Regions from separate parts of the Kitasatospora sp. NPDC008115 genome, predicted to be linked through region 2. Evidence: riboswitches for the same ligand, from Rfam matches in the RefSeq annotation. Region 2 holds a riboswitch; the other holds the start of a gene.
What was found. Region 2 has a riboswitch for S-adenosylmethionine ahead of thrC (threonine synthase). Riboswitches for the same ligand answer to the same signal wherever they lie in the genome.

Region 1 (4,403 bases), on a different contig from region 2:
CGGTATGCCCCCCTGGCACCCGATGGGCTGTCGGTACCCCTGCTGAGCAGCGGCGTGTCCCTTTTCTGACGGTTGTTGGAAGGCCTCTTCGGGGCCCTTCGCGGCGTGTCGCGACGGCCCTTCGGGGCCGTCGGTAGTAAGGGGAGAGACCACCCGTCCGCCGTACGGGTGGTCTGTGCGGGCGGGGTGACGCGCGGTGCTCCGCCCGGACCAGTCGCGGGGGCGCCCGGCCGAGGAGGATCTCCCCGGAAGGGCTCGGCGGCGGGTGATCGGGAGTAGCATCCGGGGAGAGGCGAACGTGGTCCGGATCACACGTGAGGGAGCAGGCCCATGGCGTACACGACCGACGAGACCTTGACCGTTCTCGTCTACAGCCACGACCGCACCACCCGCGAGCAGGTGCTGACCGCTCTCGGCCGCAGGCCCGCGGAGGACCTGCCGGAGCTGGAGTACCTGGAGTGCGCGACCACCCCCGCGGTGCTCAAGGCGCTGGAGAAGGGCGGGGTGGACCTCTGCGTGCTGGACGGCGAGGCGGTTCCGGCCGGCGGGCTCGGGCTCGCCCGGCAGTTGAAGGACGAGATCTACGGCTGCCCGCCGCTGCTGGTGCTGATCGGCCGGCCGCAGGACTCCTGGCTGGCGGCGTGGAGCCGGGCCGACGCGGCGATCTCCCAGCCGGTGGACCCGGTGGCGCTGGCCGGGGCCGCCGCCACCCTGCTGCGGGCCCGGCTGGCCAAGCGGACGCCCGCCGCGCGTTAGGGCGGGGCCGGTGTCTCACGCCGGCGTCTCAGTACAAGAGAAGAAGGGTGAACGGCGGAGCCCGGGGCCCCGCCGCTCGATAGGCTGACTCCGTCCCTACGTCCTTCCCCGTCCGCGGGGAGCGAGAGCTGGAGTCGGTCATGGTGAACGTGCAGCCTGCGAACGGCGGTAGCGAGCCCGCGCAGGTGGTCCGCACCTGGCCGGACATCCTGTCGGCGCTGCTGCGGGGGGAGGACCTCGACCGCTCGGCCACCGCGTGGGCGATGGACCGGATCATGAGCGGGGAGGCCTCCCCGGTGCAGATCGCCGGCTTCATGGTGGCGCTGCGGGCCAAGGGCGAGACGGTCGACGAGATCTCCGGTCTGGTCGACTCGATGTACTCCCACGCGGAGCCGCTGCTCATCCCCGGCCCGGCGGTGGACATCGTCGGCACCGGCGGCGACCGGGCCAAGACCGTCAACATCTCCACCATGTCGGCGATCGTCGCCGCGGCGGCCGGTGCCAAGGTGGTCAAGCACGGCAACCGGGCCGCCTCCTCGGCCAGCGGCTCCTCGGACGTGCTGGAGAAGCTGGGCATCAGCCTGAACCTGCGGCCGCGCCGGGTCGCCGAGGTGGCCGAGGAGGTCGGGCTCACCTTCTGCTTCGCGGCCACCTTCCACCCGTCGATGCGGCACGCCGGCCCGGCGCGCAGCGAGCTCGGGGTGCCGACCGCCTTCAACATCCTCGGCCCGCTCACCAATCCGGCCCGGGTCACCGCGCACGCGATCGGCTGCTTCGACACCCGCCTCGCCGGGCTGATCGCCGGCGTGCTGGCGCGGCGCGGTGCCAGCGCGCTGGTCTTCCGGGGTGACGACGGGCTGGACGAGCTGACCGTCACCACCACCTCGCGGGTCTGGGTGGTCCGGGACGGCGACGTCACCGAGACCTCCTTCGACCCGCGCGACGTCGGCATCGAGCCGGTCGGCATCGAGGCGCTGCGCGGCGGGGACCCGGCGTACAACGCGGAGGTCGCGCGCCGGCTGCTGGCCGGGGAGCACGGGCCGGTGCGGGACGCGGTGCTGCTGAACTCGGCGGCCGCGCTGGTGGCGCTCGACCTGACCGACGCGCCGCTCGCCGAGCAGCTCGGGGCCGCGATGCGGCGCACCGCCGCGGCGATCGACTCGGGCGCGGCGCGCGATCTGCTGAAGCACTGGTCGGAGGCCACCACCCGGGCGTGACACGGGAGTCGGGGCCCGTGGGAGACACCTCCCACGGGCCCCTGCGGCTGTCCGGGATACGGACTCCTGTTTGACCGCGGGACGCACGCGACCTAGAGTCTTCGCCAGGTCATGAGCGACAGCGTCAAGCCCCAGCTGGCTGTCCGGCAACCCTCCGTCCGTGGCGGGGTGCCCTGGGTGAGGACCGGGTCACGCGGCGATCGGTCCGCGTGGCAAGCGCGGACGCCGGACTGAACGCACTCCCGGGGTCCCTGACCCGTCACAGGAGTGCATCCTCATGTCCCTCGCCACCTCCTTCCGCGCCCCGCTTCCGGTCCTCGGCCACGACGTCCAGGTCCCGCTCGCCAACGGCGAGAAGGTCGGCTACGCGGCGCTCGACTACGCCGCCAGTTCCCCGGCGCTCCAGCGGGTCTGGGACGACGTCGCCGCCTACGCCCCCTACTACGGCAGCGTGCACCGCGGTGCCGGCTACCTGTCGCAGCTCTCCACCGACCTGTTCGAGCAGAGCCGCCGCACCGTCACCGAGTTCCTCGACCTGCGCGAGGGCGACCAGGTGGTCTTCACCCGCGCCACCACCGACTCGCTCAACCTGCTGGCCGGCGCCGTCCCGGCCGGGACCCAGGTGTTCGCCTTCGAGACCGAGCACCACGCCTCGCTGCTGCCCTGGGCGCACGCCGGCCTGCCCGTCACCTACCTGCGCGCCCCCCGCTCGCACGCCGAGGCGGTCGCCGCCTTCGACGCCGCGCTGGCCGGCGCGCCCGAGGGCCCGAAGCTGCTCTGCGTCACCGGCGCCTCCAACGTCACCGGCGAGCTGTGGCCGGTCGCGGAGCTGACCCGCACCGCGCACCGCCACGGCGCCCGGGTGGTGCTGGACGCCGCGCAGCTGGCCCCGCACCACCGGGTCTCGGTGCGCGAGCTGGACGTCGACTGGATCGCCTTCTCCGGCCACAAGCTGTACGCGCCGTTCGGCGCCGGGGTGCTGGCCGGCCGGGCCGACTGGCTGGACGAGGCCGAGCCGTACCTGGCCGGCGGCGGCGCCACCCGCACGGTGGCCCGGGAGACCGACGGCTCGGTGGCCGTGCAGTGGCACACCGGCCCGGCCCGGCACGAGGCCGGCTCGCCCAACGTCATCGGCGCCTACGCGATCGCCTCGGCCTGCCGGGCGCTCACCGAGGCCGGGTTCGACGCGCTGGAGGCCCGCGAGCGGGAGCTGGTCGCGCGGCTGAAGGACGGGCTGGCGCAGATCCCGGAGGTCCGGGTGCTGAACCTGTTCGGCGCCGAATCGGACCGGGTGGGCGTGCTCTCCTTCGTCGTCCGGGGCTGGAACAGCTCGCACTTCTCGGCCGCGCTGTCCGCCGAGTACGGCATCGGGGTCCGCGACGGCCTGTTCTGTGCCCACCCGCTGGTGCGCACCCTGCTCGGCGACGAGGAGGCGGCGCCCTCGGAGTGCGGCGCGCCGGAGCCGTCGCTGCCCGGCGAGCGCAGCCTGAACGCGATCCGGGTGAGCTTCGGCGCGGGCACCCCGGACGAGCACGTGGAGCGGTTCCTGACCGCCGTCCGCGAGCTGGTCACGGACGGCGCGGCCTGGACCTACCGCAACGAGGGCGGTCGCTGCGTGGCGGACACCCGCCGCGAGGGCTGAGCCCCCGAAGGCGTGGCCTACTCGTCCAGGCCGATCGCGAACGCGGCCTCCAGGTCGTGCTGGGAGTAGGTGCGGAAGGCGATCTGGGTCTCGGTGTGGGCCACGCCCGGGACCTTGTTGAGGCGGCCGGGGATCACCTCGGCGAGGTCGTCGTGCCGGGCCACCCGCACCATCGCGACCAGGTCGTAGCCACCGGTCACCGAGTAGACCTCGCTGACGCCCTCGATGGCGGCGATCGCCTCGGCGATCTCCGGGATGCGGTCGACGCTGGTCTTGATCAGGACGATGGCGGTGATCACGGTGGCGTACTCCTTTGTGAGGTGCCGCCAGGGTATCGGGCGTCGGCGGCACCGTCGCGGGGGCGGGTGGCCCGCGGACGGCGCTCGGTGAGGGTGCAGGCGTAGAGGAAACCGGCCGCGAAGCCGATCACGTGCACCAGGTACGCCACCCCGGGCCCGGCGGAGTGCACCGACCACCACTGCAGGGCGAACCAGAGCCCCAGCACCAGCCAGGCCGGGAAGCGCAGCGGCAGGAAGAGCAGCAGCGGCACGAGCGTGGTGACCCTGGCCCGCGGGTGGAAGCGCAGATAGGCGCCGAGCGCGGCGGAGATCGCCCCGGAGGCGCCGATCAGCACCCTGGTCGAGTCCGCCGAGTGCGCCTCGGCCAGTGCGAAGCCGTAGGTGGCCAGCGCCCCGGACGCCAGATAGAAGAGGAGGAACCGGGAGCGCCCCAGCCGCCGCTCCACGGTCGGTCCGAAGACGTGCAGGAAGAGCAGGTTGCCGAGCAGG
Region 2 (4,403 bases):
AAGCGCACGTCGTCGTCGTTCACGTAGACGTTGACGAAGCGGCGCAGCTTGCCGGTGTCGTCCAGGATGCGCGCGGCGATCCCGGCGTGGTTCTTCTCCAGGTCGGCGATGACCTCGCCGAGCGTGGCGCCCTCGGCGGGCACCTCGCTGGCGCCACCGGTGTAGGTGCGCAGGATGGTCGGGATGCGGACGTTGGCGCTCATGGGGGTCTCCTCGTTCGGGGCGCGCGGGGCGGGGCGGGGACGGGCGGGTGGAGCCTGCGGGGGGCGGGGGCCCGGGGTCAGGCGGTGGCCAGGCCGGCGTCCCGGAAGGACTCCAGGGTCGGCCGGATCACGGCGGTCATCCCGGCGTCCGAGACCGCGTCGAGGGTCTTCAGACCGTCACCGGTGTTGATCGCGACGGTCTCCTTCGACGGGTCCAGCTGACCGGTCTCGACCAGCTTCTTGAGCACGCCGACCGTCACGCCGCCCGCGGTCTCCGCGAAGATGCCCTCGGTGCGGGCCAGCAGCCGGATCGCGGCCACGACCTCCTCGTCCGTCACGTCCTCCACCGCGCCGCCGGTGCGCCGGGCGATGTCCAGCACGTAGGGGCCGTCGGCCGGGTTGCCGATCGCCAGCGACTTGGCGATGGTGTCCGGCTTGACCGGCCGGATCACGTCGTGGCCGGCCTTGAACGCGGCCGAGACCGGCGAGCAGCCCGCCGCCTGGGCGCCGAAGATCCGGTACGGCCGGTCCTCGACCAGGCCGAGCTTGATCAGCTCCTGCAGACCCTTGTCGATCTTGGTGAGCTGCGAGCCCGAGGCGATCGGGATCACGATCTGCTCCGGCAGCCGCCAGCCCAGCTGCTCGCAGATCTCGTAGGCGAGCGTCTTGGAGCCCTCGCCGTAGTACGGCCGCAGATTGACGTTGACGAAGCCCCAGCCCTCGCCGGCGGGATCGCCGATCAGCTCCGAGCAGAACCGGTTCACGTCGTCGTAGTTGCCCTGGATGCCGACCAGCTCGCCGCCGTACACCCCGGCCATCACGACCTTGCCCTGCTCCAGGTCGTGCGGGATGAACACGCAGGACCGGAAGCCCGCCCGGGCCGCCGCCGCGCCCACCGCGCCGGCCAGGTTGCCGGTCGAGGAGCAGGACAGCGTGGTGTAGCCGAACGCGCGGGCCGCCTCGATGGCGCAGGCCACCACGCGGTCCTTGAAGGAGTGGGTCGGGTTGCCGGAGTCGTCCTTGACGTGCAACTGCGCGGTGAAGCCCAGCTCACGGCCCAGGTTGTCGGCCTTCACCAGCGGGGTCCACCCCGGGTTGAGGTTCGGCTTGGACGCGACGTCGGCGGGCACCGGCAGCAGCGGCGCGTAGCGCCAGATGGAGGCGGGACCGGCCTCGATCCGCTTGCGCAGCTCCTCGGCGCCCTCGCTGCCGAACTCGTACGCGATCTCCAGCGGGCCGAAGCACTCCAGGCAGGCGAAGCTGGGGCCGAGCGGGAACCTGGTGCCGCATTCCCGACAGGACAGCCGGGCGGCGGGACCGAGGTCGACGGTGACGGGTGCGGCGGTGTCGATAGCCATGAGCGGAGGCCTCTCTCCTCATCTTCCCCGTGACGCGGTCGCGCCCGGGCCGGAATTGGCACCTGTCCCGCCGGGGCATATGCCGACCGCGCGAGAAGGTTGCCGGGACGTCAACGGGCCGTTCCCTCAGTCCCTCTGGATGAGCTCTGTGAAGTTGTGGTCCTGCTCAGCGGTGACCCCGGCGTGCGAAGGTCCGACCGCTGTACGAAGACTGTATCCGAAGGCGTCAACCCCGAACGGCACCGTCCGCCACGCGAGATGCCCCGTCCCACCGGACCCCGTACCCGACCCCGCCGAGGAGAGCACCTTGCCCGCCGAACCGACCCCCGAGCTCCTCCCCGAGACGGCGTCCTGGCTGCGCCGTCGCTCGTGGAGCGCGGCCGACCGCCCGGTGCACACCCTGCCGGCGGCCAAGCGGGCGCTCGGCCCGGCCGGCACGGTCAGCGTCGTGCTGCCCGCGCTGGACGAGGAGGCCACCGTCGGCGAGATCGTCCGGGTCATCCGCCGCGAGCTGATGGAGCGGCTGCCGCTGGTCGACGAGCTGGTGGTGGTCGACTCCGGCTCCGCCGACGCCACCGCCGCGGTCGCCGCCGAGGCGGGCGCCACCGTGGTCCACCGCGACGCGATCCTGCCCCGGCTGCCCGCCGCCCCCGGCAAGGGCGAGGTGCTCTGGCGCTCGCTGCTGGTCACCCGCGGCGAGATCGTCTGCTTCGTCGACGCCGACCTGCGCGAGTTCGACCCCGCCCTGGTCTCCGGGATCATCGGCCCGCTGCTCACCGAGCCGGACATCCAGTTGGTCAAGGCGATGTACGACCGGCCGCTGGAGACCGACGGCGCGGTCGTGCCGGCCGGCGGCGGCCGGGTCACCGAACTGGTCGCCCGCCCGCTGCTCAACCTGCACTGGCCGGAACTCGCCGGTTTCGTCCAGCCGCTCGGCGGTGAGTACGCGGCCCGCCGCTCGCTGCTCGAACGGCTGCCCTTCCCCACCGGCTACGGCGTCGAACTCGGCCTGCTGGTCGACGCCCTGGAGACGGCCGGCCTGGACGCGCTCGCCCAGGTGGACGTCGGCGTGCGCCACCACCGCCACCAGGACGGCCAGGCACTCGGCCGGATGGCCGCCACCATCTACCGCACCGCGCTGGAACGGCTCGACCGCACCCACCGGCTCAAGGCCTCCGCCGACCTGGTCCACCCCCGGCTCACCCAGTTCACCCGCGACCCGGGCACCCGCGCCTTCACCGCCCACACCCACCCCGTCACCGCCACCGAACGCCCCCCGATGCACACCGTCCCCGAATACGCCACCCGGCGGTGACACGTTTGCCGCCCCGGACCCCCGGCAACCAACCAACCATGGGCCCTGACACGACCGAGCGTTCGAATCCGACCGGCGCCGCCCCCGTTCTGGTGGCGTCCAACCGGGGGCCGGTGTCCTTCGGCACCGCGGACGACGGCACGCTGACCCTCCGCAGAGGCGGCGGAGGCCTGGTCTCCGGGCTCTCCGCCATCGACGACCCGGACGCCGTCTGGGTCTGCGCCGCCCTCTCCGACGCCGACCGCCGGGCCGCCCGCCAGGCCCCGGACGGCCGCCTCGACCGGGCCGGCCACGACGTCGGCGGGCAGGCCGTGCGGATGCTGGACATAGACCCGCAGACCTTCGCCCGCGCCTACAACGGCATCGCCAACTCGACCCTCTGGTTCGTCCACCACCTGCTCTGGAACACCCCGACCGCCCCCGCCTTCGACACCGGCTTCCGCACCGAGTGGGAGGCCTTCACCGCCTACAACGCCGCCTTCGCCGAGGCGCTCGCCGCCGAGGCCGCCCCCGGCGCCGCCGTCCTGGTGCAGGACTACCACCTCTCGCTGGTCCCGGCGCTGCTCCGGGCCGCCCGCCCCGACCTGCGGATCGGCCACTTCTCGCACACCCCCTGGGCACCGCCCGAGTACCTGCGGCTGCTGCCCGACGACATCGCCGCCACCGTCCTCACCGGCATCCTCGGCGCCGACCGGGCGGGCTTCCTGACCCGCCGCTGGGCGCTCGCCTTCGCCGACTGCTGCGAGCGGTTCCTCGGCGCGGCGGTCGACCGCGAGGCGCTCACCGTCACCCACGCCGGCCGCACCACCGCGCTCGGCGTGCACGGCCTCGGCGCCGACGCCGACTTCCTGCGCGAGCGCGCCCACCGCCCGGACGTCGACGAACGGCTCGCCGCCCTGCGCACCGCCGTCGGCGAGCGCCGCACCGTGGTGCGGGTCGACCGCACCGAGCTGAGCAAGAACATCGTCCGCGGCTTCCTGGCCTACCGGCACCTGCTGCGCACCCGCCCCGAGTGGCGCGACCGGGTGGTGCACATCGCCTTCGCCTACCCGTCCCGCACCGACCTCGCCGAGTACCGGGCCTACACCGACCAGGTGCGGGCGCTGGCCGCCGAGATCGTCGCGGAGTTCGGCACACCGGACTGGACCCCGCTGATCCTGCACGTCGACGACGACTTCCCGCGCTCGCTGGCCGCCTACCGGATGGCCGACGTGGCCCTGGTCAACCCGATCCGGGACGGCATGAACCTGGTCGCCAAGGAGGTCCCGGTGGTCTCCGACCGGGGCTGCGCGCTCGTCCTGTCCCGGGAGGCCGGCGCACACGCCGAACTCGGCGAGGACGCGCTGAGCGTCAACCCGTACGACATCGTGGCCACCGCCGACGCGCTGCACGCCGGGCTCACCATGCCGGCCGGCGAGCGCGCCGACCGCACCGAGCGGCTGGCCGCCGCCGCGACGGCGCTGCCGCCCCAGCAGTGGTTCCTGGACCAGCTCAACGCCCTGCGGCCGGGCGGCTGAGCTCCTCCCC

Region 1: another riboswitch for S-adenosylmethionine. It lies ahead of ACFZBX_RS18465 (aminotransferase class V-fold PLP-dependent enzyme); the one in region 2 lies ahead of thrC (threonine synthase).

Annotation. Positions count from the first base shown of each region.
Region 1 covers NZ_JBIBHU010000013.1:138,279-142,681, reverse strand. Annotated here, with positions in the region: gene ACFZBX_RS18475 (hypothetical protein) at 331-756, shown strand; gene trpD (anthranilate phosphoribosyltransferase) at 897-1,973, shown strand; SAM riboswitch class IV at 2,081-2,198, shown strand; gene ACFZBX_RS18465 (aminotransferase class V-fold PLP-dependent enzyme) at 2,251-3,615, shown strand; gene ACFZBX_RS18460 (Lrp/AsnC ligand binding domain-containing protein) at 3,633-3,914, opposite strand; gene ACFZBX_RS18455 (rhomboid family intramembrane serine protease) at 3,911-4,403, opposite strand, start outside.
Region 2 covers NZ_JBIBHU010000030.1:23,002-27,404, forward strand. Annotated here, with positions in the region: gene ACFZBX_RS30405 (ubiquitin-like small modifier protein 1) at 1-203, opposite strand, end outside; gene thrC (threonine synthase) at 281-1,561, opposite strand; SAM riboswitch class I at 1,577-1,707, opposite strand; gene ACFZBX_RS30415 (glucosyl-3-phosphoglycerate synthase) at 1,869-2,876, shown strand; gene ACFZBX_RS30420 (trehalose-6-phosphate synthase) at 2,915-4,393, shown strand; gene otsB (trehalose-phosphatase) at 4,368-4,403, opposite strand, start outside.